3 regions of the Janthinobacterium sp. GW822-FHT07A03 genome follow, and region 3 is predicted to be linked to each of the others. Evidence: predicted binding sites of a transcription regulator. Region 3 holds the regulator's gene; each other region holds the start of a gene.

Region 1 (10,384 bases), on a different contig from region 3:
ATCTATGGCGGCGGTTTCGACACCTCGATGGGCCAGCATCCGTACGGCCATTATTCCGTGGCGCTGAACTTGCCGACGGGACCCGAAAACGTGGACAAGGTGATCGCCGCGGCCTTTGCCGAAATCAACAAGATGAAGGCGGACGGGCCGTCCGTGGCCGACCTGGAAAAGGTCAAGCTGAACTGGATCACGCGCCAGCAGAAATCCTTGCGCGAAAACAACTACTGGATGAACCAGCTGATGGGTTCGGTGACGCAGGGGCGCGACCCCGCGCACATCCTGAACTACGAGCAGCGCGTGCGCGCCATCACGCCGCAAGCCGTCAAACTGGCCGCGCAGCGCTACCTGGACATGCACAATTATGTGCAGGTAGTGCTTTACCCGGAACGTAAAAACGTTGCATCTAAGTAATCTTCATGCTGGAGTTGCCGGGGCGCTAGCGTGCCGAAGCTGTTAAACTGCTGCTAATTGATGTGATACTGCAATTTAACAAGCAAGGAAATACGATGGCGAAGAAAGAAGAACTCGATCCGGAAACCCTGGAGTTGATCAACTGGTGCATCGAGGTCGAAGGCTTCCTCGTGGCCGGCGGCGCCACCGTGGCGCAGGCGCAGGACCATATCGAAGAGCAGGTCGAGTGGTTTACCGACCAGTTCTACGACGGCTTGACGCCGGAAGAGGCAGCCAAGGAAGCCTTGGCCTGATCCTCCAGCAAGACTCACAGCGGGCGGTGCCTGCCGGGCACAGCCCGGTAGCGCCGCCCGTTTTGCTTTTCTGAAAAGATTTCCAGCGGGCAATTAAATATCCTATTCACTCCAGGCACCCATGACTCTCCGTTCGCGCATTCTCCTCCTGTGTTTCAGCACCTTGCTGGGCATCGTCCTCATCGCTTCCTTTTCCCTGTATTCCCTGCGCCAGACCATGATGGCCGAGCGCGTCGAGCAATTGACGGTGCTGGTCGAGCTGGCCAACGCGTCGGTGGAAAAGGCGTATGCGCTGGAACAGTCGGGCAAGCTCACGCGTGAGCAGGCCCAGCAACAGGCCAAGCTGGCCATCGGCAGCTTCGTCAAGGACGAAATGTATTATTTTGTGCGCGATTTCAGCACGGACTTGCTGTACGTGCATCCGAATGCGTCGCGCATCGGCACGCCGCAAAAGAACATGAAGCAGTCGGGCGACCGCTACCGCGCCGCGCTGGCCAACAGCCGCATCGGCCTGGTGCAGGCGGACGGCACGCGTCCGGGCGTGCCCGATCCCGTGGCGAAGATGTATGCCGTGGTGAAATTCGCGCCGTGGGACTGGCTGATCGGCACGGGCACGTATATCGATGACATCAACCACAAGTTCTGGGCCCAGGCGGGCGTGCTGCTGGCCATCGGCGGCGCGCTGATGCTGGTGGTGGGCGCCTTGGCGGCCCTGATGCTGCGCCGCATCCTGGCCCAGCTCGGCGGCGAACCCGACTATGCAGCCGCCATCGTGGCACAGATCGCCCAGGGCGACCTGACCACGCAGATCGACACGCGTCCCGGCGATACATCGAGCCTGTTGATGGCGATCAAGGCCATGCGCGACAACCTGGCGCACCTGGTGAGCCAGGTGCGCAGCGATGCGGAATCGATTTCCACGGCATCGGGCGAGATTGCTTCCGGCAACCACGACCTGTCGGCGCGTACGGAACAGCAGGCGGGTTCCTTGGAAGAAACGGCATCGACCATGGAAGAGATGACCTCGACCGTGCGCCAGAATGCGGACAATGCGCGCCAGGCCAACCAGCTGGCCATTTCCGCCTCGCAAGTGGCGAGCCAGGCGGGCGGCGTGGTGAGCCAGGTGGTCGACACCATGGGCGCCATCAATGCCTCGTCGAAGAAGATCGGCGACATCATCGCCGTCATCGACGGCATCGCCTTCCAGACGAATATCCTGGCCCTGAATGCGGCCGTGGAAGCGGCGCGCGCGGGCGAGCAGGGCCGTGGCTTCGCCGTCGTCGCCAGCGAGGTGCGCAACCTGGCGCAGCGCTCAGCCAGTGCCGCCAAGGAGATCAAGCAATTGATCGACAGTTCCGCCGAACAAGTGGGCGCCGGTGAAAAACTGGTGGCGCTGGCGGGCGAAACGATGGAAAAAGTCGTTTCCAGCGTGCAGCACGTGACCGATATCGTGGCCGAGATTTCCTCCGCCAGCGCCGAGCAGAGCGCCGGCATCGAGCAGATCAACCAGGCCATCGTCGAGATGGATAACATGACGCAGCAAAACTCGGCCCTGGTCGAGCAGGCATCGGCGGCGGCGCAAGCGATGAACGAGCAGGCGGCGGGGTTGGCGCAGATCGTCAGCGTGTTCAAGGTGGGCGCCGTGGCGCCGGCCGCGGCGCAGCGGCGCCTGGCGCGCTAGCCGTTTTTTTTCTGTTACGGGGGGAACTTACCCCCGGCTCACCTGTCCAAACTTTTTCGTCCGCAATGGATGCACAGAAGAGGTGAGCATGACAGAAGGTTTTTCCTATCACGCGGCATTTGCCCGCAACCTGGGCTGGGTCACGCAGGCGGAGCAGGAGAGCTTGCGCGGCAAGCGCGTGGCCATCGCGGGCATGGGCGGCGTGGGCGGCGTGCACTTGCTGACCCTGGCGCGGCTGGGCATCGGCGCCTTCCACATCGCCGATTTCGACACCTTCGATATCGCCAACTTCAACCGCCAGGCCGGCGCCATGGTTTCCACTCTGGGGCAGCCCAAGGTGGCCGTATTGGCGCAGATGGCGACGGACATCAATCCCGAGCTTGAGATTAAACAATTTCCCGACGGCATACATGACAGCAACCTGGCCGAGTTCTTTGCCGGTGTCGACCTGTACGTGGATGGCCTCGATTTCTTCGCCTTTCCCGCGCGCCAGGCCACCTTCGCCACGTGCGCGCGCCTGGGCATTCCCGCCATCACGGCCGCGCCGCTGGGCATGGGCACGGCCGTGCTCAGCTTCATGCCGGGCGGCATGACGTTCGAAGAATATTTTGGCTGGGGCGACTTGCCCGAGGAAGAAAAGGCCCTGCGCTTTCTCGTCGGCCTGGCGCCGGCCGGCCTGCACGGCCCGTATCTGGTCGACCCGTCCGCCATCAACCTGAAGGAGCGGCGCGGACCGTCGACCATCATGGGCTGCCAGCTGTGCGCGGGCGCGGCCGCCACGGAAGCCTTGAAAATCCTGTTAAAACGGGGCAAGGTGATGGCGGCGCCGCACGGCGTGCATTTCGACGCCTACCGCAACAAGCTCGTGCATACCTGGCGTCCCGGCGGCAACCGTCATCCGCTGCAACGGCTGGCGATGGCCATCATCAAGCGGCGCCGCGCCGCACAGGGGGCATAAATGGCGCAAGCACCGCAGATCGCGCAGGTCGATTCTGTGCTGGAAAACATCCTCGAGCAGGCGCGCTGGGCGCCCAGCGGCGACAACACGCAGCCGTGGCGCTTTGAAGTCGTGGAGCCGCGGCACGTCGTCGTGCATGGCTTCGATACGCGCAGCCACTGCGTGTATGACCTCGACGGCCATCCCAGCCAGCTGTCGCTGGGCGCCTTGCTCGAAAGCATGGCCCTGGCGGCCAGCTGTCACGGCTTGCGCATGCAAGCGCGCCGGCGCACGGCCATGCCCGACACCCTGCCCACCTTCGATGTGCTGCTGGTCGACAGCCCCGGCATGCTGCCCGATCCGCTGGCGGCCTTCCTGCCGCGCCGCAGCGTGCAGCGGCGCCGGCTCAGCACGCGCCGCCTGCGCGCCAGCGAAAAGGCGGCGCTGGCGGCCAGCTTGCCGCCGGGCTACGGCGTGCAGTGGTTCGAAGGCGGGCGCGCGCGCCTGGCCTGTGCGCGTTTGATGTTCGACAATGCGAAGCTGCGCCTGACCATGCCCGAAGCGCACAAGGTGCACCGCGACGTGATCGAATGGGGCGCGCGCTTCAGTGCCGACCGCATCCCGGAGCAGGCGCTCGGTGTCGACCCGATGACGGCGCGGCTGATGCGCTGGGTCATGCACAGCTGGCGCCGCGTGGATTTTTTCAATACCTGGCTGGGCGGCACCATTGCCCCGCGGCTGCAGATGGATTTGCTGCCAGGACTGTATTGCGCCGCGCATTTCGTGCTGCTGGCCGATGCGCCGCCGCGCCATATCGACGATTACGTGGCGGCCGGCCGCGCCATGCAGCGCTTCTGGCTGACGGCCACGCAGCTGGGCCTGCAATTGCAGCCGGAACTGACGCCGCTGATCTTTGCCCGCTACGTGCGAGAACGGCGCACCTTTTCGCGCACCGATGGCATGCAGGACATGGCGCAGGAACTGGCCGTGCAATGCCAGGCCGTGCTGGGGGCGGAGGCGGTCGAGCGGGCCGTGTTCCTCGGACGCATCGGCGCCGGGCCGGCGGCCAGTGCGCGCTCGCTGCGCCGTCCGCTGCAAGACTTGCTGGTGGCGCCCACGGCTGGGCCGTGAGACGCTCCCTGCGCGTCAGCGGCGCCGCCGTGGCGCCAGGCTGGCCAGCGCTGCCAGGCCAGCGGCCAGCAGCGGCAAGGTGCCCGGTAGCGGCATCGGCGTGACCGTCGGCACATACGCCAGTTCGGAACTGTTCAGCATGTTCAATACCAGGGTATAGCTGCCTGCCACCAGGTTGTCCGTGACGGCGCCATACTGCCCGCCGCACGTCGTGCCGATGCCCGTGCCCGTGGGCGCGCCGCAGTTGCTGGGATCGTAGGTGAACACGCTGCCGCTGGTCAGCGGCGTTTGCGCGTAGCCCGTATTGAGGCTGGCGGCGTCGGCCAGTTCGGTGCCGCCCAGGATGCCGGAGCCCAGGTTGCCGTCGGGTGCCCAGTTGAAGACGATCTGGCCATGTTCATCGACGATGGTAAATGTCAGCGCCATATTCGTGGTGGCCGCCGAGCCCGTGCCGGCCAGGGCATCGAGGTACAGCTGCATGTAGGGCAGGGCCTGGAAGTCGAACGCCAGGGTGGCGCCCGGTTGGCCGACGACGAAATTGACGGCCATGGCGGTGCTGGAACCGTTGCGTCCCGAGGCATCGGCGCTGCCGCCGCCCGCGAGGAAGGTTTCCGCCGCATTCACCGTGTGCGTACTGGTCGAGCCCGGTGGAAAGGGCGGGATTTGCGAGGTGACGATCTGCGCCTCGCCGCGCGCATACGAGGCATTGCCCATGCCTTGCTGCGTAAAATCATTTTGCCCCTTGGTGACGGCGCCGCGTGTCGCTTGCGGCGCATCGATCTCGTTGCTGCCGCCGTGGATGACGCTGCTGCCGTTGAGCGTGGCGGTGGTGCGCGACAGGTCGATGTTGCTGATCAAGGCGGTGGAGCCGGTGGGATTGCTGATGACCAGGCCGAAGACGCTGGTGTACGAATAGCCATAGGCGGCGGCGCCGGCAGTGCCGCTGCCTGCCAGCAACAGCAAGGCCAGCAGGACCGTTGGCAACCGGGTGCAAGAAAATGTAGTCATGAAAATCCTCATCTCCTGGTCGGCCGCGTTGTAAGGAAAACCGACAGGCTTGCCACATAAAAAAGGCGAGGAGACTCCCTCGCCTGTGAATCCCCCCTGTTGCCCGGCTCAGGCGGCAATCTTGCGGCGGCGGGCATAGCCCAGGCCAGCCAGGCCCAGACCCAGCAATGCCAGAGTGCCAGGTTCCGGCACCGCCTGTTTCACCAGGTCCACGCTTTCCACCGCATTCAAGGTCAAGGTGTAGTTGCCGGCCGTTAAAGCATTGCTGACGGAGCTGAAGTTGCTGCCGCAGCCCGTGCCCACGCCCGTGCCCGTGGGCGTGCCGCAGCCGGAAGGGTCGTAGGTGAACAGGTTGCCGCGCGTCAGGAAATTGGTTGCCAGGCTGGTGTTCAGGTTGGCGCCATCGGTGTTTTCCGTGCCGCCGAAGATGCCCGAGCCGACCACGCCATCGGGCGTCCAGTTGAAGACGGTCGCGCCATTGGCATCGGTGATGGTGAAGGTGACTACCAGGTTGGCCGTCGCCGTGGACAGCACGCCCACCGTGCTTTGCAGGAAGACTTGCATGAAGGGCGATGCCAGGAAGTCAAAGCTCAGCGTTGCCGTGGGGGAGCCGACGACGAAATCGACGGAAAAGCCCGTCGTCGAGCCGTTGCGCCCGGACGCGTCGGCCGTGCCGGCAGGCCCGTCCAGGTGGGCTTCGGCCACGTTGACGGCCTGGGTGGAGGTGGAGCCGGGCGGGAACGAGGGGAATTGCGTGCTGACGATCTGCGCATCGCCGCGCGAATAATTGCCCGATGGACCTTGCTGCGTGAAGTCGTTCTCGCCCTTGGTCACGGCGCCGACGTTGGCGCGCGGCGCGTCGAGCGAGCCAGCGCCGCCGTTGATGACGCTCACGCCGTTCAGGGTGGCCGTGCTGCGCGAAATCGTGGTGCTGTTGGCCACCGTGATCTGGCCCGTCGGCACGGCGATCACCAGGCCGAAGATGTTGTTGTAGGAGTAGCCGTAGGCGCCCGCTTGTGCGCTGCCGGCCGCGCACAGCATGGCCAGTGTTGCTACCGCCGGGAGCAGTTTCAGTTTAGAAAGTTTCATGTCATTCACCTCGTGGTTGATTGAGTCTGGAAGTCTTGCCTGAGTCCTGTCGGCAGGTGCTCATGGCCAGTACCTAGCGACTTCCATGCCAACGCATGAGGTTCTTTTGAAATCAATGACTTGGCGTGCTTTTGTTGACGTGCTGCAGGTGTTGTCGGACGCGTTGTAAGAAAAACCGACGCTGCAGGTCAAGGCTGCTCGTCTTGCGGCAGGGGGCCCAGCAAGGCGTGCAGATGGGGCAGCAGGCGTTGCGCTGGCACATACTCGCGCATGGCCGTGGCCAGCTGGCGCGCCGCCAGCCTGGCCCGGCCATCGTCGAGCATGCGCGTGGCGGCATGGCGCAGGGCGGTTTCCTGGAAACGGTCGGCGCGCAGCAGCAGGCCGGCGCCGGCGCCCGCGATGCCGTGCATGTTGAGGAATTGATCGAGGTTGCCGGCGATGCCGATGACGGGCACGCCTGCCGTCAGCGCCTGCTGGCTGGTGGGGCTGCCGCCGTTGCAGATCACCAGGCTGGCGCGGCGGGCGGCCGCGTCGCCCGGCAGAAAGGGCGCGACATAGGCATTCGGCGGCACGGCATCGACGCGGATGGTGCCAGCCGTGGCCGCCAGCACGGTGACGGGCAGGGGCGCCAGCGCGCGCAGCACGCGCGGCAGCAGCTGGCCCTGGCCCGAGCTGCCCAGGGTGACATAGATGATCGGGCGTCCGCTGCTCAGTTCCGGGCGCTGCCACCAGTCCGGCAAGTCGAGCGGCGGCGCCCAGATGACGGGACCCAGGTAGTCGTGCGTGGGCGGCATGCCGTGCGGCGGAAACAGTTGCGGAATATCCGCGTACAAGGTGCGGTCGGCATCCGTGTAGATGCGCCGCAGGTCGCCGCCCAGTGAGGGCAAGCCATGGCGGCGGCGCACGCGGTTCAGGGGCACGGCGTGCGAGGCGAAGGCCAGCGGGCGGATCAGGCGGAACAGGGGATCGGCCAGCCAGATGGGCAGCATGCCGGTCAGGGGCAGGCTGGGCACCGTGTAGTGCTGGCGCACCCACGGACTCCAGTAGGCGTTGCTGATGGTGATGTAGGGAATGCGCTGCAGGCGCGCGCTGACGGACAGCGACAGGCGGAAGTCGCCGATCACCAGATCGGGCTGGACGGCATTGAGCAGGCGCAAGTCGTCTTCCACGTACGCGTGCAGCGTGCTTTCCGTGTAGACGGGCTTGCCGTGGGCCAGCGCTTGCAGGAATTGCCGCGACGAAATACTGTCGATGCGCCAGCGCCGGAACGGGGCTTGCTTGAAACAAAAGTCATACCCATCGGCGCAGGCAAAGTGCACCTCGTACTCTTCCTCGGCCAGGCCCTGGGCCAGGCTCAGGGGGCGGCCAACATGGGCCAGGGTCACTGCCTCGGCCATGAATAAGATTTTCTTGCGCGCCATCGTGTGGGGATCGCTTGCACTGGTACCGTGGGGGATGCTCTCCAATTGGAGCGGCGCCACGCCGTTTAGTTCCCTCGGCATGCCACAGGCGGGCGCCGGGCATTTGCGGCATCGGCTACAGTGGGGCAAAAGGAGGCCACCATGCAGCCACAATTCCGTCTTGCCCCGCTGCGTGCGCACAGCACGCCCGAACCCGATATGCCGCCACCGCCGGAAGGCGATCCCCTCGCGCCGCCGCCGGAGCCGCCGCCGCACATCGACCCCGTGCCGGTCGAGGAGCCGACGCCGCCGCCACCGCCCGTCAAGATGGGGTAAACGGCAGGCTGTGGGCCGCGTCAGCTGCCGCCGTGTGGTTTATTTCCAGTCGGAAATGGAACCCATGCGCGGCGGTATCGCCACGCCATTTAAACAACAAAAACGCCAATAAATGTTGCCGAGTGGATATAAATCAAGCGAGAACCGCCGAGTGTCATGCGGCCGTCACGATTCTGTTCTTATAATGAGACATCATAAAAATTCTTGTACAGGAGACCATCATGGGCAATTCCTTGCATAACAAAATCTACCTGGGCCGTCGCCCTGTGATCACCAGCAAGAACCTCGCGGCGCTGGCGCTGGCAGGCGCCGTGGCTGGCTGCGGCCTGGCCTGGTTGCTGCTGCGCAGCTACAAATAAGCGCCGTCTTGTCCATGTTTCAGCCGCCTGGCCGCCTGGCCGGCGGCGGCAGATTTACGTTGCCTGTTGCCGATGCGCAGCGGGGCGCGTACCATGGGGGCCGAACACCTGGCCTTTTATGGAAAAGTAATGAAGAACGAGAAATTAACAACCGATGAATATGACGCGCTGGAGCAAGTTGCACGCGGCATCAAGACCGAGCGCCCGAGCGCCTGCGTTGCCCGCAATGCCAAGCGCCTGTCCGGCCTGAAGCTGCTCAGCTATGCACGCGATGGCCGTTTGTCCATCACCGAGAAAGCGCAACAGCTGCTGTTCCTGCGCCGCTGCATCATGGGCTTGCGCGCCGTGGCGACCGATCCGCTGACCAAGCTGGACTCGGACGTGGCGTATTTCCTGGGCAAGAAAGCCCATATCGTGGCGCGCGCCGAAGGCGAGGGCCACGACATTTCCGACAAGGGCCGCGAATCGCTGGCCGACATCGACACCCTGGGACTGTAACAGCCTGTCCCGGCAACCGGCCCCTGGGGCCGGTTTTCACATCCCCCTATTATTTCCCCTTGGAGAACACTTTGGACAGCGCGATGAACTGGTCGGCCCACGAACTGACGATGACGGTCCTGATGACGCCCGATATGGCCAACTTTTCCGGCAACGTGCACGGCGGCACCATCCTGAAATATCTCGACAGCGTTGCCTACGCCTGCGCCAGCCGCTATTCGGGCAGCTATGTGGTGACTTTGTCCGTGGACCAGGTGATGTTCCTGCAGCCTATCCACGTGGGCGAGCTGGTGACGTTCCTGGCCTCGATCAATTACACGGGCACGACGTCGATGGAAGTGGGTATCCGCGTGGTGACGGAAAACATCCAGCAGCGCCTGGTACGCCACGCCAACAGCTGCTATTTCACGATGGTGGCCGTGGACGCCAACCGCAAGCCGGTGGCCGTGCCGCCGCTGGTGCTCGAGACGCCGGAGCAGCATGCGCGCTTCGAGCAAGCCAAGCTGCGCAAGCTGTCGCGCCAGAAGGTGTCGAAGAAGTAAACGCAATCGGCATAAAAAAACGGCCGCCAGATCGCTCTGGTGGCCGTTTTTTTATTGCCTGCCGCCTGCTGGCGGCATGGCGCCGTGATTAACGGTCGCCGTAGCTGCGGCGTGCGCCGTCGGTGCTGCGCGGGTTGGAACCCTTGTAGCCGCCGCCGGTGCTCGGTGCGCCGTCCTTGCGTGGTGCGCCCGGCTTGCTGAACGTGCGTTGGCCCGGCTTCGCGCCGCCACGGTTGTCGCCTGGTTTCCAGCCGCCTGGACGGGCGCTCGAACGTGGTGCCGATGCCGTTTTCTTCGGCTCGAAACCTTCGATGACATTGACCGGGATCAATTGCTTGGTGAAGCGTTCGATGCGCTTGACGTTCATGCCTTCAGCGTGGTTCACCAGCGAGATGGCCAGGCCATTGCGGCCAGCGCGGCCGGTACGGCCGATGCGGTGGACGTAGTCTTCCGGGAACTTCGGCAGATCGTAGTTGAACACGTGGGTGATCGTTGGCACGTCGATGCCGCGGGCGGCAACGTCGGTGGCAACCAGCACCTTGACCTGGCCGCGGCGCATGCCGTCCAGGGTGCGGTTACGCGCGCCCTGATGCATGTCGCCGTGCAAGGCGGCAGCCGAGAAACCGGCGATGTTCAGACGGTCGGCGATGGTGTCGGCGTCACGCTTGGTGGCGGTAAACACAACAGCCTGGTCCAGCG
Region 2 (10,384 bases), on a different contig from region 3:
GATGCCGTAAAACACATTGCCGGCGAATTCCATGCGCGCCACCCTGCCCTTGATCTGGCGCATCGTCTCGATGGCGGCCAGCTGCACGGCTTCATCCGGTTCACCGCCCCGCTCCAGCATGGCTTGCAGCACGGGCAGCAGACGCGCATCGCTGCTGCCGGCCAGCGCCTGCACGGCGGCCTTGCGCGTGGCGGCATCGGGCGCATGCAGGTTGGCGCTGGCGATCAGCACCTGTAATATCTGCTGGATCTCGCCATCGCTTTCCCGCGCCAGCGCGGTGCGGATCAGGGGGAGCTGCGCGGGATCAACAGCCTTTTGCAAGGCTTGCGCGGCGGCCAGGCGGGCGCTGCGCTCCGGCGCCAGCAGCTGCAAGCCCGACAAGGCGCCTGCCACGGCCGCGCGCAAGCGGTTGTTGACCATCACGCCATCGATGCCGTCGGGCAATGCACCCAGCTGGCCCGTGGCGGGATCGTAGGCGTGCTCGCCATCGACGACATACACCTTGCCGTCGGACGCGGCGTACAAAGCGTCGTCCTGCAGCGCTTGCAGCACCTTGGCGGCCTCGGGCGTGGCCAGGGCGGCGATCCGCGCCACGGCGGCGACCCTGGCGTCGGGATCGTCGCCGGACAGCGGCTTGAGCAGGTCGGGAGGGATGGCGGCCTGCGCCAGCGAGGATAGCAACAGGCAGGCGAGGACCAGCAGTTTGGGGATGAACCTCATTGTAAGTTCCATGGAAAAACTGCACGGGGCGAATGCTTACCCCAAAGGCGAGGACTGGGGTCGGATGGGGACGCCTAGTCCCAGAGGGTCCGACCCCGGCATTTGCTGGTGGGTGATAGCTCTTACAACTTCTGCTTGCCCTCATTGCCCTTGATATACGGACTCCACGGCTGGGCGCGTATCGGTTCCTTGGTTTTCCACACGACATTGAATTGCCCATCAGCCTTGATTTCGCCGATCATCACGGGCTTGTGCAAGTGGTGGTTCGTTGCATCCATGGTCAGGGTGAAGCCCGATGGCGCTTTCACGCTCTGGCCCGCCATGGCGGCGATCACCTTGTCCGTGTCCGTCGATTTCGCCTTTTCCACGGCTTGCGCCCACATGTGGATGCCCACATAGGTCGCTTCCATCGGGTCGTTCGTCACCACCGAACCGGCGTTCGGCAGCTTTTGCGCCACGGCATACGCCTTCCACTGCTTGATGAAGGCGGTATTTACCGGATTCTTGACGGATTCAAAGTAATTCCACGCCGCCAGATGACCGAGCAAGGGCTTGGTATCGATGCCGCGCAGCTCTTCTTCGCCCACGGAAAACGCGACGACGGGCACGTCCGTGGCTTTCAGGCCCGCATTGCCCAGTTCCTTGTAGAACGGCACGTTCGAGTCGCCATTGATGGTGGAAATGACGGCCGTCTTGCCGCCGGCGGAAAACTTCTTGATGTTGGCGACGATGGTTTGATAATCGGCGTGGCCGAACGGCGTGTAGACCTCGCTGATGTCGCTGTCCTTGACTCCCTTGCTTTTCAGAAAGGCGCGCAGGATCTTGTTGGTGGTGCGCGGATACACATAATCCGTCCCCAGCAGCACGAAGCGCTTGGCCCCGCCGCCATCTGTGCTCATCAGGTATTCGACGGCGGGAATCGCCTGCTGGTTGGGCGCAGCGCCCGTATAAAACACATTCTTTTCCAGCTCCTCGCCCTCGTATTGCACGGGGTAGAACAGCAGGCTGTTGAGTTCCTTGAAGACGGGCAAAACCGACTTGCGCGAGACAGACGTCCAGCAGCCGAACACCACGGCCACCTTGTCCTGCGCCACCAATTGTCTCGCTTTTTCCGCGAACAGGGGCCAGTTCGAGGCCGGGTCGACGACGACCGGCTCCAGCTTCTTGCCCAGCACGCCGCCCTTGGCATTGATTTCCGCGATCGTCATCAGCGCCACGTCCTTCAGCGACGTTTCGGAAATGGCCATGGTGCCCGACAGGGAGTGCAAGATGCCTACCTTGATCGTATCGGCGGCCCAGGCTGCCTGCGTATAAGTGGACGTGGCCAGGGCGAATGCGCCGGCGGCAGCCGCTTTCAGGATGATGCGTCGTGACATGGGGACTCCTGTGATGGGTTCGTGGGGATCGAGCTGGGTCTGCGTTGTTGTTAAAGCAGAATGCATGCCAGCGCCAGCAGGTGTCCGCCATGGTGCACGCGGCTCTCGCCGCACGAAAAAAAACCTGGCTGCACAAGGACTGTGCAGCCAGGTTTCAAATTGCCGTAAAACGGTGCGCCGGAGGCTTTAATCCTTGCGCGGCGCGCCACGAAGACGGCGCCAGCCCTTGCGGCCCAGCGGGAACAGCAGCACGAAAGCCACCAGCCACGGCAGGATGTAGGCCATGGCCGTGATGGCGTTGGCCACGCCTTCCGACAGGTTGTCCGTGAAATTGCCCAGCGCCCGCTTGACGGGGCGCCAGAACGATTGCTTGCCTTCGGCGCTGATGGCCACGTTCAGCAAGTCCGTGTCGATGCGCTGCATCAACAGCGCATTGGCCGCCGTCGCCTGCTCCAGCTCCACTTGCACGGTGGCCAGTTCCTTGGTCACCTTGATCAGCGCATCGACATTCGCGCCCGAGCGCTTTTCCAGGTCCTGCAATTGCGCCTGGTACTGTTTCAGCATCTCCAGGCGCTTCTTGCTGTCAAGCACGGGGCGGCCCAGGTCTTCCACCTTCGTGCCCTGGCTGGTGACGTCGCCTTCGGCCGCGACCAGCGCGACGAGCTTCTTGATGCCGGCCGGCTTGGCGCGCATGCTGATGCGCGCGTGCACATAGCGGCCGCCGTCGATGCTGGAATCGAGCAACAGACAGCCGTTTTCCGTGTCGGCCTTGCAGGCAGCGACCACTTTTTCATACAGGGGCCGCACTTGCGCCTCGTTCGTATCGACGCTGACATTGTGTTCATAGGCAAGAAACTCGCTTCCTTTTTCCTTGCCGTCGAGACGCGCGGCGCTCGATTGCCCGCCGCTCTCGCCCTTGCCGCCGCAACCGGCCAGCAACATCAGGCCCAGCAGGCCAAGATACACTTTTTTCATGATTTCTTTCTTCGAGTTATTTGTGCTGCGGCAGCAATTCAATATCGGGCAAATGCGCCGCCACGTCCTGCACCGTGGCATATTGCGTCAGCGCGGCCACCACCTGGGGCAGCGGCTCCGCCCAGATTTCCGGCAAATCGCGCTCTTCCGGCGCCAGCACGGGGAACGCCAGTTGCTCCTGCGGCGGCGTAAAGGCGGCATTGACCCCGGGCTTGTTGCCGCGCGCATCGATGCGGTACCAGCCAACATCGTGCAGATACACGGCATTCAAGCCATGCAGGCAAAACGGCGGGCCCGCCTCGCCCACGGCCAGGCGCTGGTAGCACAGGCCAGCGGGGATGCCATTGGCGCGCAGCAGCGCGGCCAGCAGATGGCTTTTTGCATAACAGTATCCGGTACCATGCTGCAACACGTCGGACGCGCGGCAGGTGACGGGATTGCGCCGGCAATCCCAGCTGTGGGCGATCTCGTCGCGCACGAAGGCAAAGCAGCGGGCCGCGATGGCAGCGTCGCCCACGGCGCCGGCAGCCAGTTCGGCCGCCCGGGCGCGCACGGCCGGATGGTCGCTGTCGATATACGTGCTGCTGGCCAGGTATATGGAAAAGTCGATGGACATGGCGTCAGGGTCATGCAAAAAGATAATGCGCGATTCTAGTCGAAACGGCCCGAAATCGAGCGTTTCCTTGCGCAAAATCAAAGAAAATGCACACCTCAGGTCGGCTGGACGGCGGGCGGCGGCTTTGGCCGAGGCGCCGTAGCTGGTATCATGCGGGCAAACGCCAGCCGGCCCGACATGCATGACGGGGCCGGCGCATGCACCACCTTGCGAAGCGGCCCCCGCCGCCGCCGCCACCCTACAGATCAGAGAAACGAGTTCCCATGAGCACATCATCGTCCCACCCATCGTTCTGGCGCAGAGTCCCGCTGGCCTTCGGCGCCTTCTTCAGCACCCTGTCGGACGCCGCCTATGCGGCCCGCGTGGAAAAGCTGTCACTGCCCGAAGCCGCCCCGGTAGCGCCGGTGCCCCCTGCTCCGGCGCCTGCTCCCGTGCCGACGCCGGCAGCCGCCCCCGTCATCTTGAAAGAAGCGACGCCGGACGCGGCCCTGCAACTGCTGGCGCTGCTGCAGCGCGAAGCGCGCCTGATCGACTTCACCCAGGAAAACCTGGGCAGCCATGCCGATGCCGACATCGGCGCGGCCGCCCGCGTCGTGCATGAAGGCTGCGCCAAAGTCATGCGCGAATATTTCACCATCGAGGCCGTGCGCCAGGAAGCCGAGGGCAGCCGCATCGTGCTGCAGGAAGGTTTTGATTCCGCGCAAGTACGCCTGACGGGCAACGTCGTCGGTTCCGCGCCGTTCACGGGCACCCTCAGCCACCGCGGCTGGCGCGCCTCCAGCGTGCGCCTGCCGAAACTGAGCGGGCAGCACGACGCCGCCATCCTGGCGCCAGCCGAGGTGGAACTGTGAGCGATCAAGCCAACAACACCCCGCGCTACGCCATCGGCATCGACCTGGGCACCACCCACAGCGCCCTGTCGTATGTGAACCTGGTCGAGAGCGACGGCGAAAAGTCCAGCCACGGCGTGCTGAAAGTGCCGCAGCTGTCGGCACCGGGCACCGTCGAGGAATTGCCGCTGCTGCCCTCGTTCGTCTACCTGCCGCACGCCGAAGAAGTGACGGCGGGCGACCTGGCCCTGCCCTGGGTCACCGAGGAAGCCGAAGCGCCGTTCGTCGTCGGCGAAATGGCCCGCAGCCGCGGCGCCACCACGCCGATCCGCCTCGTCTCCAGCGCGAAAAGCTGGCTGTGCCACCCGGGCGTGGACCGCCGCGCAGCGATCCTGCCGAACGACGCGCCGGCGGAAGTAGCGCGCATCTCGCCGATCACGGCCGCCACGCGCTACCTGACGCACTTGCGCCAGGCCTGGGACAACGCCCACCCGCAAGCGCCGTTCGCCGAGCAGGAAATCACGGTGACGATACCCGCCTCGTTCGACCCGGCCGCGCGCGAGCTGACGATGGAAGCGGCGCAGGCGGCCGGCTACACCTCATTGACCCTGCTGGAAGAGCCGCAGGCGGCCCTGTACAGCTGGATCCAGACCAGCGAAGGCCGCTGGCGCAAGGAAGTCAAGCCGGGCGACATCATCCTGGTCGTCGACGTGGGCGGCGGCACCAGCGACTTTTCGCTGATCGCCGTGCTGGAGCGCGACGGTGTGCTGGAACCGCACCGCGTGGCAGTCGGCGAGCACATCCTGCTCGGCGGCGACAATATGGACCTGGCCCTGGCCCACCTGGTGGCGCGCAAGCTCGCCGCCAACGGCACCCAGCTGGACGCCTGGCAGATGCGCGCGCTCACGTATGGCTGCCGCAGCGCCAAGGAAAGCCTGCTGGCCGACAGCGGCCTCGATGTGGCACCGATCGTCGTGCCGAGCCGCGGCTCGAAACTGATCGGCGGCTCCATCCGCACGGAACTGACGCGCGCGGAAGTGTCCACCTTCATTCTCGACGGCTTCTTCCCGCAGGTGGAAGCGTCGAGCCGCCCCGCCGTGCGCACGCGCGCCGGCCTGACGCAACTGGGCTTGCCGTATGCGCAGGACGCGGCCATCACGCGCCACCTGGCCGCCTTCCTGGGCCGCCAAGTGGCGGCGACCAGCGAACTGGAAGGCTTCGCGGGCCGCCAGGCGGAAGGCGCCAGCTTCCTGCACCCGACGGCCGTGCTGTTCAACGGCGGCGTCTTCAAGTCGGACTTGCTGGTGCAGCGCATCATGAGCACCGTCAACGACTGGCTGTACATGGAAGGCGCGGAGCCGGCGCGCATGCTGGCCGGGGCCGACCTGGACCTGGCCGTCGCCCGTGGCGCCGCCTACTACAGCTACGTGCGGCGCGGCCATGGCGTGCGCATCCGCGGCGGCACGGCCAGCGCCTTTTATGTGGCCATCGAATCGGCCATGCCCGCCATCCCCGGCATGGAACCGCCGATCCAGGCTCTGTGCGTGGCGCCGTTCGGCATGGAAGAAGGCAGCGAGCTGGAACTGCCGGGCCAGCAATTCGGCCTCGTCGTGGGCGAACCCGTGCACTTCCGCTTCTTCGCCTCGTCCACGCGCCGCAACGACCAGATCGGCGATTTGCTCGACTTCTGGGGCCCCGATGAATTGCAGGAGCTGAGCGAAATCCAGGCGACCCTGTCCGCCGAAGGCCGTCAGGCCGGCGACGTCGTGCAAGTCAAGCTGCACGCCAGAGTGACGGAAGCGGGCACCCTGGAACTGCTGGCCGTTTCCCCTGACGGCGCCGAGCGCTGGAAGGTGGAATTCGACGTGCGCGGCACGCCGCAATAAGCGCCATGGGCAGCACTGCGGGCAAGCCGGCCTTCCTGGTCGGCATCGACCTGGGCACCACCAATACGGTGGTGGCGTATGCGGCGGCCGGCGATGCGCAGGCAGGAATCAACCTGTTCGCCATCGAGCAGCTGCTCGCTCCCGGCGAAGTGGGCGCACGCGCCCTGCTGCCCTCCTTGCGCTACCACCCCGCCGCCGGCGAACTGGCGGCGGGCGACTTGCAGCTGCCGTGGCCGCAGCAGGACGCTGAGCATGCCGTGCTGGGCGCGTTCGCGCGCCAGCTCGGCGCCCAGGTGCCGGGCCGGCTCGTTTCCAGTGCGAAGAGCTGGCTGTCGCATGCCAGCGTGGACCGCCAGGCGCCCATTTTGCCGTGGGGCGCCGAAGCCGACGTGGCCAAGGTGTCGCCCGTGGCAGCCAGCGCCAGCTACCTGGCCTACGTGCGCGCCGCGTGGAATCACCGCTTCCCCGCCGCCCCCCTGGAAGAGCAGGAACTGGTGCTGACCATCCCCGCCTCGTTCGACGAGGGTGCGCGCGCACTCACCTTGGCAGCGGCGCGCATGGCGGGCCTGCCCACGCTGCGGCTGGTGGAAGAACCGCAAGCCGCCTTTTATGACTACCTGCACCGCCGGCGCGACACCTTGCGCGCAGACCTGGCGCAAACGCGCCGCATTTTGGTCTGCGACGTGGGCGGCGGCACCACGGATTTCAGCCTGATCGACGTGGCCTTCGATGACGACGGCGCACCGCAGCTCACGCGCAGCAGCGTGGGCAACCACCTGATCCTCGGCGGCGACAATATGGACCTGGCGCTGGCCCACCTGGTGGAAACGCGCATGGCGGCAGGCAGCGAAGGCGGCATGAAGCTGTCCGCCGCGCGCTTGTCGCAGCTGATGGAGCGCTGCCGCGCGGCCAAGGAACTGCTGCTGTCACAGGATGCGCCCGACAAGGCCACCGTCACCCTGCTGGGCGGGGGCTCGCGCCTGATAGGCGGCAGCCGTTCCGCCGACGTCACGCGCGAGGAAGTGGCGGCCCTGGTGGTCGACGGCTTCTTCCCGAGCGTGGAATTGAGCGAGGTGGCCAGAAAGGGCCGTGCCGGCATCGTCGAATTCGGCCTGCCGTATGCGCAGGACGCGGCCATCACGCGCCACCTGGCCAGCTTTTTGCAACAGCACCAGGGCGAGCTGCCAGATACCCTGCTGCTGAATGGCGGCGTGTTCCGCGCCGACGCGCTGGCGCGCCGCCTGGCCGAGACGCTGGCGCACTGGCGGGGCCAGCCCCTCACCATCCTGCATAACGATAACCCCGACGTGGCCGTGGCCCGTGGCGCCGTCGCCTACGCACTGGCGCGACGGGGCCGGGCGCCGCGCATCGGCGGCGGTTCGCCGCGCAGCTATTTCCTCGTGCTGGGCGAGGCGGGCAAGGATCAGCGCGCCGTCTGCATCCTGCCCCGTGGCAGCGCCAGCGGTGAGGAAATCCGCCTGACGCAGCGCCTGTTCGCGCTGCGCCTGGGCCGGCCCGTGCGCTTCCACCTGGCCTCGTCCATTGCGGAAACGGGCGCGCCGCCGCAACTGGGCGACATCGTCGATTTGAGCGCGGGCGAGTACCTGCGCCTGCCGCCGCTGGCCAGCGTGCTGCACGCCAGCGACGGCAATGACAAGCGCGAAATCACCGTGCAGCTGGCCACCGTGATGACGGAAGTGGGCACCCTGGAAGTACACTGCGTGGCCGAAGCCGATGCGGGCCAGCGCTGGCTGCTGGAATTCCAGTTACGGGGCGAAGAGGAAACGCAGGCCGAAACGTCCAGCGTGCCGCCACGCGTGAAGGAAGCCGTCGAGAAGATCGAGCGCATCTTCGGCGGCAAGGCGCAAAAGGTCGAGACCAAGGAAGTACGCCAGCTGCGCCAGCACCTGGAACGGGGACTGGGCGGGCGCGAAAGCTGGGACACGCCCTTGCTGCGCCAGCTGTTCGACGCCCTGATGCTGCGCGCGCGTGGCCGGCGCCGCTCCGCCGAGCATGAGCGGGTGTGGCTGAACCTGGCCGGCTACTGTCTGCGGCCCGGCTATGGCGATGCGCTCGATCCGTGGCGCATCGAGCAGCTGTGGGCCATGTTCGACGCGGGCGTCCAGCATCACAAGGACAACCAGGTGTGCGCCGAATGGTGGACCCTGTGGCGCCGCGTGGCCGGTGGCTTGAGTGCGGCGCAGCAATTGCGCCTGCTCGACGACTTCGCCTTCAACCTGCAGGCCGATGCGGCCCAGCGCGGCAGCCGCCCCGTCACTCTGGTGAACGGCAGCGACGACGACATGCTGCGCCTGGGCGCCTCGCTCGAGCGCATCCCCGGCGCCTACAAGGCGGAAGTGGGCGCCTGGCTGCTGAAACGCCTGCAAAAGGCCGGCAAGAAGGAGGAAGCGGCGGACACGAACACGCTGTGGGCGCTGGCCAGGGTCGGCGCGCGCCAGCCCTTCCACGGCAGCGCGCACGAAGTGGTCGACAGCGCCACCGTGGCCGAATGGCTGCACGTGCTGCTGGCGCTGGACTGGAAAAAGGTGGAGCCGGCGGCGTTTGCCGCCGCCCACCTGGCGCGCATGACGGGCGACCGCTCGCGCGACATCGCCGATGCGCTGCGGTCCACCATCCTCGCCCGCCTGAAAGCCGTCGGCGCGCCACCCCTGTGGCAGGCGATGGTCAGCGAAGTGACGCAGCTGGATGAAACGGCTACCCGGCGCATGCTGGGCGAAGCCCTGCCGCCGGGCTTGAAGCTGATCAGCTGAATCAGGCTGGCGCGCCGCTGCGCGCCCCACGGCGGCGGCGCAAGCCGGCTGCGCCGCACAGGACCAGGCCGGCCAGCAGCATCGCGTAGGTGCCGGGTTCCGGTACGGGCGACGTGAAAATGGTCAGGGTCGGATTGACGAAGCGGTAACTCGCATAGGCAGGAAGGCTCGCTTCAAAGCTGTAGTCAGGGCCGTTCACGTGATATTGACCCAGCTGTGCATTGACATAGCTTATACCGCTGATAAACATCGTGAACGGGTCCGTCAACGACAAGCCGACTCCTTGCAGCAATATGTTCTGCGTGCCGTCCAGGCTTTCCTGACGGAATGACTCTCCCGCGATGCGCTGCCCATGCGGCCCGGTCAAAGCGCTGGCTTCCATCGATCCACTGTTGCGCGCGTTGCCAGGCTGAACCATGCTGGCGCCAGGGGGCGCCTCGGCGACCTGCAGCACGCCTACCAGCGTGGCGGCAAAGGAAAAGCCCGTCACGCGATACCCGTTACGCACGCTGATATCAAACACGCCCGTGTACAGATCGCCATTCGACGTGCTGACTCCCTGGGTATCCATGCTGAGGCTGCTGGCCAGGCTCGTCATGCCCAGTTTCGTCACGCCACCGGCATCGGACAACAGGGTCACCTTCTGTGCCTGCGTATTGCCATTGTACTCAGGATACTCCGTCATCAAAAAATTGCTGGTTTGTAAAGGTTGCATCGTTGCCTGGGCGTGCGCCGCGTGCATCGATGCAGCGGCCAGCATCACGCTCAAAAAACACAGCTGTTTTCGTATCAGGTTCATTTGTCGGCTTTCGCGGAAAAGGAAGTGAGCACCTGCGGCGCAGATGATGCCTCACATGAAATTATCAAAAAATCATTTTAAATTAGCAAATAAATAAAAACAACAGTGTTTTTAAAATTTACTTAAAGATAATTCCATCTTCCTGCCCGGCCCTGCCCGACCCGCGCCATTTCCCGGGGATTTACAGCAGCGCCACCACCAACAGCACCACCGCCAGCGGCGCCTGCACCAGCACGATGCCGGGATGCGTGCGGCGCAGCTGGGCCCACACGGACAGGCCCGGCACTTCCTCGTGCGGGTGGTGGGCTTCGTCGCGCAGCGACATCGCGTGCAGGAACATGCCGGCGATCAGGGGGCCGGGATTGACCCACCAGCCCTGCTCGAGCAAGCCGCGCGACAGGTAGATGGCCA
Region 3 (10,384 bases):
GTGCCCTTGTTGCGCAACAAGCGCCTGATTGGCAGCCTGAACCTGGCCAGCAGCGACGTGACGCGCTTTACGCCCGCGCTGGGCACGGATTTCATCAAGCACATGGCCTCCATCATCGCCATTTGCCTGGAAAACGTGATCAGTAATGAAATGCTCAAATACATCGGCTTGACCGATTCCTTGACGGGCGTCTACAACCGCCGCTATATCGACCGCCGCCTGCTGGAAGAAATCGCCCGCGCGCGGCGCCAGAATTATTGCATTTCATGCATGTATATCGACATCGACCATTTCAAATCGGTCAATGACACGCATGGCCACCAGGGCGGCGATGAAGTGCTGCGCGAGGTGGCCACGCGCATCCGCACGGAATTGCGCCGCTCCGATGCGCTGGGCCGCTTCGGCGGCGAGGAATTCGTCGTCCTGCTGATCGACGCCGACCTCGACAGCGCGACCTTCGTTGCCGAACGCATCCGCGCCAGCATCGCCGGCACCATGTTCGACTTGCCGGGCAGCGCGCAGGCGTGGGTCAGCGTGTCGATCGGCGTGGCCAGCCTGGAAGCGGACGCGGCGCTGCTCCCCATCGAAACGGTGGCGCAGCAACTGGTGGCGCACGCCGACCAGGCCCTGTACCAGGCCAAGGCCGATGGCCGCAACAAGGTCGTCAGCTGGCAGCCGCAGGCCGGCTGATTATTTCAATAGTAACGTTTCCGCTTTGGCCACGGCGTCGGCCGTGCCGCGCAGCACCACCACGTCGCCGCTGGCCAGCTGCGTCTCGGGGGTGACATCGAGGCTGCCGCGGCCGCGGCGGATGGCTGTCACAAACGCGCCGCAGCCGGCCACGTCGATCGCACTCAAGGGCAGGTCCACGCAGTGCGCGTCTTCGCTGACGGTGACCGTATGCAGACGTTCCAGTTCCGCATCGTCGCCCGCATCGCTGGAACCATGGAAATAGCCGCGCAGGGACGCATAGCGCTCCTCGCGCGCCGCCTGCACCCGGTGCACCACGCGGCGCAGGGGCACGCCCATCATGATCAGCGCGTGCGAAGCGAGCATCAGGCTGCCTTCCATCAATTCCGGCACCACCTCGGCCGCGCCGGCCCTCTTCAGCTGGTCGAGGTCGGTATCGTCGTGGCTGCGCACGATGACGGGCAAGGTCGGCGCCATTTCTTTGAGTAAATGCAATAATTTCAGTGCCGAGGGCGTATTCGCATACGTGATCACCACGGCGCTGGCCCGGTAGATACCGGCCGCCACCAGGCTTTCGCGCCGCCCCGCGTCGCCATACGAGACGTGGGCGCCGGCCAGTTGCGCTTCCTGCACCCGTTCCGGGTCCAGGTCCAGCGCGTGGTATTCGATCTTTTCTTCCGCCAGCAGGGTGGCCAGGCTTTGCCCGCTGCGCCCGAAACCGGCGATCAGCACGTGTTTCTGCGAAGCCATGGTGCGCGTGGCGATCTTCGTCAGGGCCAGGGATTGCATCATCCAGTCGTTGGCCGCCAGTTTCATGACGATGGCGTCGGACTTGGCGATGAGGAAGGGCGCCACCAGCATCGACAGCACCATCGAGGCCAGCACCACCTGCACGACGAACGGGTCCATCAGCTTGATGCCGCCCGCCAGATTCAGCAGCACGAAGCCGAACTCGCCCGCCTGCGCCAGCCCCAGCCCCGTGCGCAAGGCCACGCCGTTGCTGGACCCGAACAGCCGGGCCAGCCCTGCGATCAGGGCGAATTTCAGCAGTACGGGGCCGCACAGCAGCAGCAGGACCAGCCACCAGTTATCGAGCACCACGCGGATATTGAGCAGCATGCCGACGGTGATGAAGAACAGGCCCAGCAGCACGTCGCGGAAGGGTTTGATATCCTCTTCCACCTGGTGCTTGAATTCCGTCTCGGAAATGAGCATGCCGGCAACAAACGCCCCCAGGGCCAGCGACAGCCCGGCCCGCTCCGTGATCCAGGCCGCGCCCAGGGTGATCAGCAGCAGGTTGAGCATGAACAATTCCTGCGAGCGGCGCTTGGCGACGATGGTCAGCCAGCCGCGCACCATCTTCTGGCCGAGGAACAGCAGCAGGATCAGCACGACCAGCGCCTTGCCGCCGGCCCAGGCCAGGGTTTCGGCCAGGTTGTCGGAATCGCGCGTGAGGGCGGGAATGAGGATCAGCAGGGGCACCACGGCCAGGTCCTGGAACAGCAGAATGCCGATGATCTTGCGGCCGTGTTCGCTTTCCAGTTCCAGCCGCTCCGTGAGCATTTTCGAGACGATGGCCGTCGACGACATGGCCAGCGCACCGCCCAGGGCGAACGCGGCTTGCCAGCTCAGGTGGATGTAGGCGGACAGGTAGCGCCCGACGAACCAGCCGAAGACGACGGTGGCGATGATGGTGGTGACCACCTGCGCCATGCCAAGGCCGAAAACGATGCGCCGCATGGCGAGAAACTTGGGCAGAGAAAACTCGAGTCCGATGGAAAACATCAGGAAGACGACGCCGAACTCGGCCAGGGTGTGGCTGGCTTCGTTTTCCGCCGCCAGGCCCAGCGCATGGGGGCCGATGACGATGCCGACGGCCAGGTAGCCCAGCATGGGCGGCAAATGCAACATTCTGAAAGCGACCACGCCCAGCACGGCGCTGCCGAGTAACATCAGGGTCAGTTCAAGCGAGGAAAACATGGGTTGCCCGGTGCGGTCAATGGAAATCGTTGTTTGTTGTGACTGGCAAGTTTTTTGCTTTCCTAATTCGTTTATACTTTGGGCATGAGTGTAACCCATGAAAAAACAATGCTGAAAGCTTTTGATCGAATTGACATGCAAGCGACGACCGAACGCGCCGTCGCGCTGGCCCGTACCACCTTGCAGATCGAGTCCGACGCCATCGTTGCGCTGCACGCGCGCCTGGGCACGGACGATAGCGTTGGCCGCGCCGTGGCGCTGTTGCTGCAGTGCAAGGGGCGTGTCGTCGTTTCCGGCATCGGCAAGTCCGGCCACATCGCGCGCAAGATTGCCGCCACCCTCGCTTCCACCGGCACGCCGGCCCTGTTCGTGCATCCGGCCGAAGCGGCCCATGGCGACCTGGGCATGGTCACCTCGGACGATGCTTTTATTGCCATCTCGTACTCGGGCGAATCGTCCGAACTGATGGCCATCATGCCCGTCGTCAAGCGCATGGGCGGCGTGCTCATTTCCATGACGGGCAAGCCGAACTCGAGCCTGGCCCAGCTGGCAGACGTGCATTTGGATATTTCTGTTGAGAAAGAAGCCTGTCCGCTGAATCTGGCGCCGACGGCCAGCACCACCGTCACCCTGGCCCTGGGCGATGCGATCGCCGTGGCCTTGCTCGACCTGCGCGGCTTCAAGGAAGAAGATTTCGCCCGCTCGCACCCGGGCGGCGCCCTGGGCCGCCGCCTGCTCACGCACGTGCATGACGTCATGCGCAGCGGCGAACGGGTGCCGAAGGTGCCCGTGGAGGCTTCCTTGCTGCAGGCGCTGGAAGAAATGACGAAGAAGGGCATGGGCATGACGGCCGTCGTCGACGCGGACAACCGCCCAGTGGGCGTGTTTACGGATGGCGACTTGCGCCGCATGTTCGAGCGCGTGCAGGATTTCACGCAAGTGGCGATCCGCGACGTCATGCATGCGCAGCCGCGCAGCATCGCGCCCGAACGCCTGGCCGTCGATGCCGTGGCCGTGATGGAACAGTTCCGCATCAACCAGATGCTGGTCGTCGATGCCGACGGCAAGCTGGTGGGCGCGCTGCATATCCATGATCTGACGCAAGCGAAGGTGATCTGATGGACAGCGTAGCGGACAACCTGGCGCGCGCGGCCAAGGTCAAACTGATGATCTTTGACGTCGATGGCGTGCTCACCGACGGCAGCCTGCATTTCGGCCCGGACGGCGAAATGATGAAAACGTTTAATGTGTATGACGGCCTGGGCATCAAGCTGCTGCAGGAATCGGGCGTGCAGACGGCCATCATCAGCGCGCGCCGCTCGCCCATCACGGCGCGCCGCGCGCAAGACCTGGGCATCACCCATGTGCACCAGGGCGGCCATGACAAGCTGACGCCGTTCCGCGAACTGCTGGCGCTGACGGGCTTGACGGAAGAACAATGCGGCTATATCGGCGACGACGTCATCGATGCGCCCATCCTGCGCCGCGTGGGCTTTGCCGTCAGCGTGCCGGGCGGCCGTCCGGAAGCGCAGGACCTGGCGCACCATGTGACGCAGGCCGGCGGCGGCCGCGGCGCGGTGCGCGAGATCTGCGAATTCCTGCTGCGCGCCCAGGACAACTATGCGCGCGTGATGGCGCCGTTCCTGGAGTGAGGCGCGCCTTGCCGCCAGTGACCTTTGAAAGAGTGAAGCCCTATGCGTAAGCCAGGAGGCGCCCATCGCTGGCGCATGATTTTTACCGTGCTGGGGGCGGTCGTCGTCGCGCTGGGCAGCTTCTGGCTGCTCGAAGTGATGAACAAGAATGGCCAGGACATTACCGCCAGCAAGCATCTGGATGAACCCGACTATTTCATCACCAATTTCAGCCTGGTGCGCATGGACTTGACGGGCAAACCCAGCTATATCGTGTCGGGCACCAAGCTCACGCATTATCCGCACGACGATTCGTCCGATATCGACCAGCCTTTCGTGCGCAAGCTCACGCCGGGCATGCCGCCGCTGAACATGAATGCGGAACTGGCGCATATCGACCAGGACAATACCCGGCTGCAGCTGCACCGCAAGGTCGTCATCGACCGTGTGGCCAGCCCGAAGGCGCAGAACCTGACCGTGAAGACGGAAGCGCTGACGGTGTTCCCGGACGAGGAAAGAATGGAAACGGACGTGCCTGTCGATATCCTGACGGGCGCCTCGCGCATCAATGGCATCGGCATGAAGGCGAATAACGCCACCGGCGTGGTGGAAGTGCAGAATGCGCTGCGCATGGTCCTCCCGCCGAAACCGCGCCCGGCCGCGGCGGCAAAATGACAGAATGAAACAAGGAAACCATACTATGAAGAACATCTTGCTGTTGAGCGTATTTTCTCTGGCCATCATGGGCGTGGCGCATGCCGAGAAGGCCGATTCCGAGAAGGAAGCCGTCATCACGGCACGCAGCGGCCACGTCGACGACGTCAAGCAGATTCGCACCCTGACGGGCGACGTCGTGCTGGTCAAGGGTACCCTGACCATGAAGGCGGGCCGGGCCCTGATCACGGAAGACCCGCAAGGCTACCAGTTCATCACCTTCTGGGCCGATCCCGGCAAGCTGGCCACCTTCCGCCAGAAGCGCGATGGCGCGGGCGACCTGTGGGTCGAAGGCGAAGCGGAGCGCGTGGAATACGACAACAAGACGGAAGTGGTGAAACTGTTTTCCAGGGCCAAGCTGACGCGCCTGGAAGGCACGAAAGTGACCGATGTGGCCAATGGCGCCTTCATCTCGTATGACAGCCGCAAGGAAGTGTTTGCGATGGAGAATTCCAACAGCGGCACCAGCACCCCCGATGGCGGCAGCGTGCGCATGGTGATCCAGCCGAAGACCAAGGCGCCGGCGGCGGAGAAAGCGCCGGCCACGCCTGCGCCAGGAACGAAATAATGGACAATACTCGTTGCGGCAGCACCCTGATCGTTCGCGGGCTGCAAAAAACCTATGGCAAGCGGCAAGTCGTGCATGATGTCTCGCTGCAAGTCGAATGCGGCGAAGTGGTGGGACTGCTGGGCCCGAACGGCGCCGGCAAGACCACCTCGTTCTACATGATCGTGGGGCTGGTGCCGTCGGACGGCGGCAGCATCGATATCAGCGGCGTGGATATTTCCAGCCTGCCCATCCACCGCCGCGCGCAGATGGGCCTGTCCTATCTGCCGCAGGAAGCGTCCGTCTTCCGCAAGCTGACGGTGGAAGACAATATCCGCGCCGTGCTGGAAATCCAGACCGTCGAAGGCCGTCCCCTGAAGAAGGCCGAGATCGAGGAACGGCTGGATAAACTGCTGGCCGACCTGCAGATTGAAAAGCTGCGCGAAAACCAGGCCTTGTCCCTGTCGGGCGGCGAGCGCCGCCGCGTGGAAATCGCCCGTGCGCTGGCCACCGATCCCCGTTTCGTGCTGCTCGACGAGCCGTTCGCCGGCGTCGATCCGATCGCCGTGATCGAAATCCAGCGCATCGTGCGTTTCTTGAAGGAGCGCAATATCGGCGTGCTGATCACCGATCATAATGTACGCGAGACGCTGGGTATCTGCGACCGTGCCTACATCATCAACCAGGGCTCGGTGCTGGCGTCGGGACGCCCCGACGACATCATCGCGAACGAGTCGGTACGCCGGGTCTATCTGGGCGAACACTTCCGCATGTGAGCCAATGAAACAATCATTGCAGCTGCGCACTTCGCAGCATCTGGCACTGACGCCGCAGTTGCAGCAATCGATACGCCTGTTGCAATTGTCTACCCTGGAATTGCACCAGGAACTAGAGCAGTTGCTGACGGACAATCCCTTGCTCGAGCGCCTCGACGATCCGCTCGACCGTTCGCTGCGCCTGCTGTCCGACGGCGCCCTGAGTTCCACGGCCGCGCCGGCCGAAGCGCCGCCTCAGCCGCCAGGCCAGGAGGCGCCCGCAACGCCGGCCGAAGCGGAAACGTTTGACGGCGAGGCGGGCGACGGCCCGGCCGCCGCGGATGGCGGCGACAGCGACTGGAGCGAGGCGAGCCGGGGCAAGGCGCCCGACGACGAAGATTCCCGTCCGCAACTGGAAGCCCATCACTGCACCCTGCGCGAGCACCTGATGGAGCAGATGCGCGTGACGGTGCTCGAGTTGCGCGACCGCGCGCTGGTCGAGCTGATCATCGACGCGCTCGACGACAATGGCTACCTGGAGGAGTCGCTCGACGACATCCTGGCGCGCCTGCCGGAAGAGCTGGAAATCGACGCCGACGAGATGCGCACGGCCTTGTCGCTGCTGCAAAGTTTCGATCCGCCCGGCGTGGGTGCGCGCAATGCATCCGAATGCCTGGCGCTGCAGATCAAGCGCCTGCCGCACGTCGCCATGGTGACGCGGCGCATGGCCCTCGTCATCGTGGAAAAGCACCTGGCCTGGTTTGCCCAGCGCGATTTCAACAAGCTGAAGAAAGCCCTCGATTGCGACGATGAAGACTTGCGCGAGGCGCAGACGGTGATTCGCCAGTGCAACCCGCACCCGGGCGCCGTGTTCGCCTCGGACGTGTCCGATTACGTGGTGCCTGACGTCGTCGTCAAGCGCGCGCGCAATGGCTGGCAAGTCACCCTGAACAACGACGTCATGCCGCGCCTGCGCGTCAACGCCATGTACGCCAACCTGCTCAAGCAGGGCAAGGGCGAGGGCGCCATGGGCGCACAGTTGCAGGAAGCCAAGTGGCTGATCAAGAATATGCGCCAGCGCTTCGACACGATCCTGCGCGTGGCGCAGGCGATAGTAGAAAGACAAAAGAACTTTTTCTCGCATGGCGCCGTTGCCATGCGCCCCCTTGTGCTCCGTGAAATAGCTGATACACTGGGTTTACACGAGAGTACTATCTCGCGGGTAACAACTCAAAAGTACATGCTGACCCCGCACGGCATGTTCGAGTTGAAATATTTCTTTGGTAGCCACGTCGCCACCGAAGCGGGGGGCGAAGCGTCATCGACGGCGATACGGGCATTGATCGTGCAACTGACAGGAGCAGAAGACCCTAAAAATCCTTTATCCGACAGTAAGATTGCGGACATGCTGGGGGAACAAGGCATGGTGATTGCGCGACGTACTGTTGCCAAATACCGGGAAGCATTGAAAATTCCGCCAGTGAGCCTGCGTAAGTGTTTGTAAGTTTTTTTCGGTTCCTCTGCGGGCCGGATAGGATGGACCGCACGAACCCGATCATCTTTAGGAGTGTGTATGAATCTCACCATCAGCGGACATCATCTCGAAGTGACACCAGCCATCCGTGAATACGTACAAACGAAGCTGGAGCGCGTGAAACGTCATTTCGATCAAGTCATCGATATCGCCGTGATTCTGACCGTGGATAACCTCAAAGAGAAAGAAAAACGTCAAAAGGCCGAAGTCAACCTGCGTCTGAGTGGCAAAACCGTCTATGTGGAAAGCCTGGCGCAAGACCTGTATGCCGCGATCGATGCCCTGATCGACAAGCTCGATAGGCAAGTGATGAAATACAAAACCAAAGTGCAAGGGCACGGTAAAGAGGCGATCAAGCATCTGCCAGACAACTCGGAAGAAGAATTCGCCGCCGCCTAAGCGGCCTGCGACTTTCAACCGGTTGTGATCAACTAAGGGCGCACATCTTGCGCCCTTTTTTGCGCCTGGACCTTTTGAACGCAATCTTCCTCGCGCAGGGGCTAGAATGTTGGCACTTTCACTTCTTTCCTGCCTGCCATGAGCGACTTCGTCCAGACCTCCATCCGCCACCGCACGGGGCACATCGTGCTCGACCGTCCGAAAGCCTTGAATTCCCTGTCGCTGGAGATGGTGCGGGCCCTGAGCGCGGCCTTGCTGGCCTGGCGCGACGACCCGCAGGTGGACGCCGTGGTGATCCGCTCCAGCAGCGAAAAAGCCCTGTGCGCGGGCGGCGACATCCGTTTCTTTTATGATGCGGGCCTGGCTACGCCGCAAGGCGGCAGCGCCCAGCTGGAAGATTTCTTTACGGAAGAATATGCTTTAAATCATGTAATTCACTTCTATCCGAAACCGTATATCGCCGTCATGGATGGGGTGGTGATGGGCGGCGGCATGGGCGTGGCACAAGCGGGGCCCGGCAACCGCCTGCGCATCGTCACGGGCCGCACGCGCATGGCCATGCCGGAAGTCAATATCGGCCTGTTCCCCGACGTGGGCGGCAGTTACTTTTTGTCCCGCCTGGCCGGCCAGCTGGGCCTGTACCTGGGCTTGACGGGCTTGACGATCAACGCGGCCGACGCCCTGTACACGGGCCTGGCCGATGTGTACCTGCCCGAGGCGCAGATGGGGGCGCTGCTGGCCCTGTTCGAGTCCACGCCGGGCGAGGCCTTGCCGGTCGCCATCAAGGCGCTGGCGGCGCCGTTCCAGTCCGAGGCGGGCGCTTCCCCCCTGGCCACGGCACGCGCGGCGCTGGACCGCCATTTCAGCGCGGGTTCGGTGGCGGCCATCATGGCCTCGCTGGCGCAGGACGGCAGTGCGTTTGCGGGCAAGGCGCTGGCAGCCATGCGCCTGCGCTCGCCCTTGATGATGTGCGTGACCCTGGAATTGCTGCAGCGCGGCGCCCACCTGGGCGTGGCCGACTGCCTGCGCATGGAACGCAGCGTGGTGCGCCACAATTTCGAACATGGCGAAGTGCTCGAAGGCGTGCGCGCGCTGGTGGTCGACAAGGACAATGCGCCGCGCTGGAACCCATCAAGCCTGGACGAGGTCGATGCCGGCATGGTGGCGCGCTTCTTTGCCCCCGTCTGGCCGGCGCAAGCGCATCCGCTGCGCCACCTCGACTGATTAAGAACGCTCGCGGTGGCGCAGCACGACCCGCTCGTTGGGGCCGAAGTATTGCGCCAGCCGCTCCGCCATGTACACGGAGCGGTGCTGGCCGCCCGTGCAGCCCAGAGCCACCGTCAGGTAGCTGCGGTTGTCGGACTTGAATGACGGCAGCCATTTCTCGATGAAGGCGCGGATGTCGGCCAGCAGTTCCAGCGCGCTCGGCTGCGCGTCGAGGAAGGCGATCACGGGCGCGTCGCGGCCGTCGAGCGGGCGCAGCGCCAGGTCGTAATAGGGATTCGGCAAGGCCCGCACGTCGAAGACGAAATCGGCATCGAGCGGCACGCCCAGCTTGAAGGCGAACGATTCGAAGAACAGGGTCAGCGGCGCGCGTTCGGAGGCGACGATATCCTTGATCCAGGCGCGCAGTTTGTTGGCGCTCAGTTCCGAGGTATCGATCACATGGCCCAGCTGCTCGATGGCCGACAGGCGTTCGCGTTCTTCCGAGATGCACTCGATCAGGGTGCGGCGGCTGGCCGGATTCTGGTTCGGACGCAACTCGTGCGACAGGGGATGGCTGCGGCGCGTTTCCGAGAAGCGCGCCACCAGCGAATGCGTGGTGGCTGTCAGGAACATGACCTTGACGTCATGTCCCTGGTCGCGCAGCAGCGCGACATTGTGCGGCAAGCTGACGAGCGACTCGGCGCTGCGTGCATCGACGGCCACGGCCAATTGCGGCGTGCCCTCGTCAAGCAAGGTTTGCACCAGGCTCGGCAGCAAGGCCGGTGGCAGGTTGTCGACACAATAGTAGCCGGTATCTTCCAGCACATTGAGCGCGACGGATTTACCGGAGCCGGATATTCCGGTGATAAGGACGATATGCATAGCCCGATCATACAATAAAGACCGGCACTGCGCTCCCGACGCAATG

Evidence for each region. The regulator sigma-54, encoded in region 3, starts transcription at its own class of promoters, with help from an activator protein. The targets are predictions, from matches to a motif close to TGGCANGNAANCTGCTTT.
Region 1: the regulator sigma-54 is predicted to act here: its motif matches at 6,624-6,641, upstream of AC1RJW_RS03565 (EDSAP-1 family PEP-CTERM protein).
Region 2: the regulator sigma-54 is predicted to act here: its motif matches at 2,149-2,166, upstream of urtA (urea ABC transporter substrate-binding protein).

The regions. Positions count from the first base shown of each region.
Region 1 is NZ_JBXAKW010000001.1:765,567-775,950, forward strand. Features, by position in the region: gene AC1RJW_RS03535 (M16 family metallopeptidase) at 1-411, shown strand, start outside; gene AC1RJW_RS03540 (hypothetical protein) at 507-704, shown strand; gene AC1RJW_RS03545 (methyl-accepting chemotaxis protein) at 826-2,385, shown strand; gene AC1RJW_RS03550 (ThiF family adenylyltransferase) at 2,474-3,343, shown strand; gene AC1RJW_RS03555 (nitroreductase family protein) at 3,344-4,453, shown strand; gene AC1RJW_RS03560 (EDSAP-1 family PEP-CTERM protein) at 4,469-5,461, opposite strand; gene AC1RJW_RS03565 (EDSAP-1 family PEP-CTERM protein) at 5,570-6,550, opposite strand; gene AC1RJW_RS03570 (glycosyltransferase) at 6,739-7,947, opposite strand; gene AC1RJW_RS03575 (hypothetical protein) at 8,113-8,286, shown strand; gene AC1RJW_RS03580 (hypothetical protein) at 8,508-8,645, shown strand; gene AC1RJW_RS03585 (hypothetical protein) at 8,775-9,143, shown strand; gene AC1RJW_RS03590 (acyl-CoA thioesterase) at 9,227-9,685, shown strand; gene AC1RJW_RS03595 (DEAD/DEAH box helicase) at 9,774-10,384, opposite strand, start outside.
Region 2 is NZ_JBXAKW010000001.1:846,857-857,240, reverse strand. Features, by position in the region: gene urtB (urea ABC transporter permease subunit UrtB) at 1-720, opposite strand, end outside; gene urtA (urea ABC transporter substrate-binding protein) at 843-2,096, opposite strand; gene AC1RJW_RS03960 (DUF4349 domain-containing protein) at 2,283-3,071, opposite strand; gene AC1RJW_RS03955 (transglutaminase-like domain-containing protein) at 3,088-3,687, opposite strand; gene AC1RJW_RS03950 (DUF2760 domain-containing protein) at 3,951-4,538, shown strand; gene AC1RJW_RS03945 (Hsp70 family protein) at 4,535-6,403, shown strand; gene AC1RJW_RS03940 (Hsp70 family protein) at 6,409-9,174, shown strand; gene AC1RJW_RS03935 (PEP-CTERM sorting domain-containing protein) at 9,176-9,859, opposite strand; gene AC1RJW_RS03930 (CHASE2 domain-containing protein) at 10,155-10,384, opposite strand, start outside.
Region 3 is NZ_JBXAKW010000002.1:575,314-585,697, forward strand. Features, by position in the region: gene AC1RJW_RS08665 (GGDEF domain-containing protein) at 1-690, shown strand, start outside; gene AC1RJW_RS08670 (cation:proton antiporter domain-containing protein) at 691-2,670, opposite strand; gene AC1RJW_RS08675 (KpsF/GutQ family sugar-phosphate isomerase) at 2,755-3,789, shown strand; gene AC1RJW_RS08680 (KdsC family phosphatase) at 3,789-4,322, shown strand; gene lptC (LPS export ABC transporter periplasmic protein LptC) at 4,365-4,976, shown strand; gene lptA (lipopolysaccharide transport periplasmic protein LptA) at 5,002-5,583, shown strand; gene lptB (LPS export ABC transporter ATP-binding protein) at 5,583-6,338, shown strand; gene AC1RJW_RS08700 (RNA polymerase factor sigma-54) at 6,343-7,821, shown strand; gene hpf (ribosome hibernation-promoting factor, HPF/YfiA family) at 7,891-8,250, shown strand; gene AC1RJW_RS08710 (enoyl-CoA hydratase/isomerase family protein) at 8,389-9,474, shown strand; gene rapZ (RNase adapter RapZ) at 9,475-10,338, opposite strand.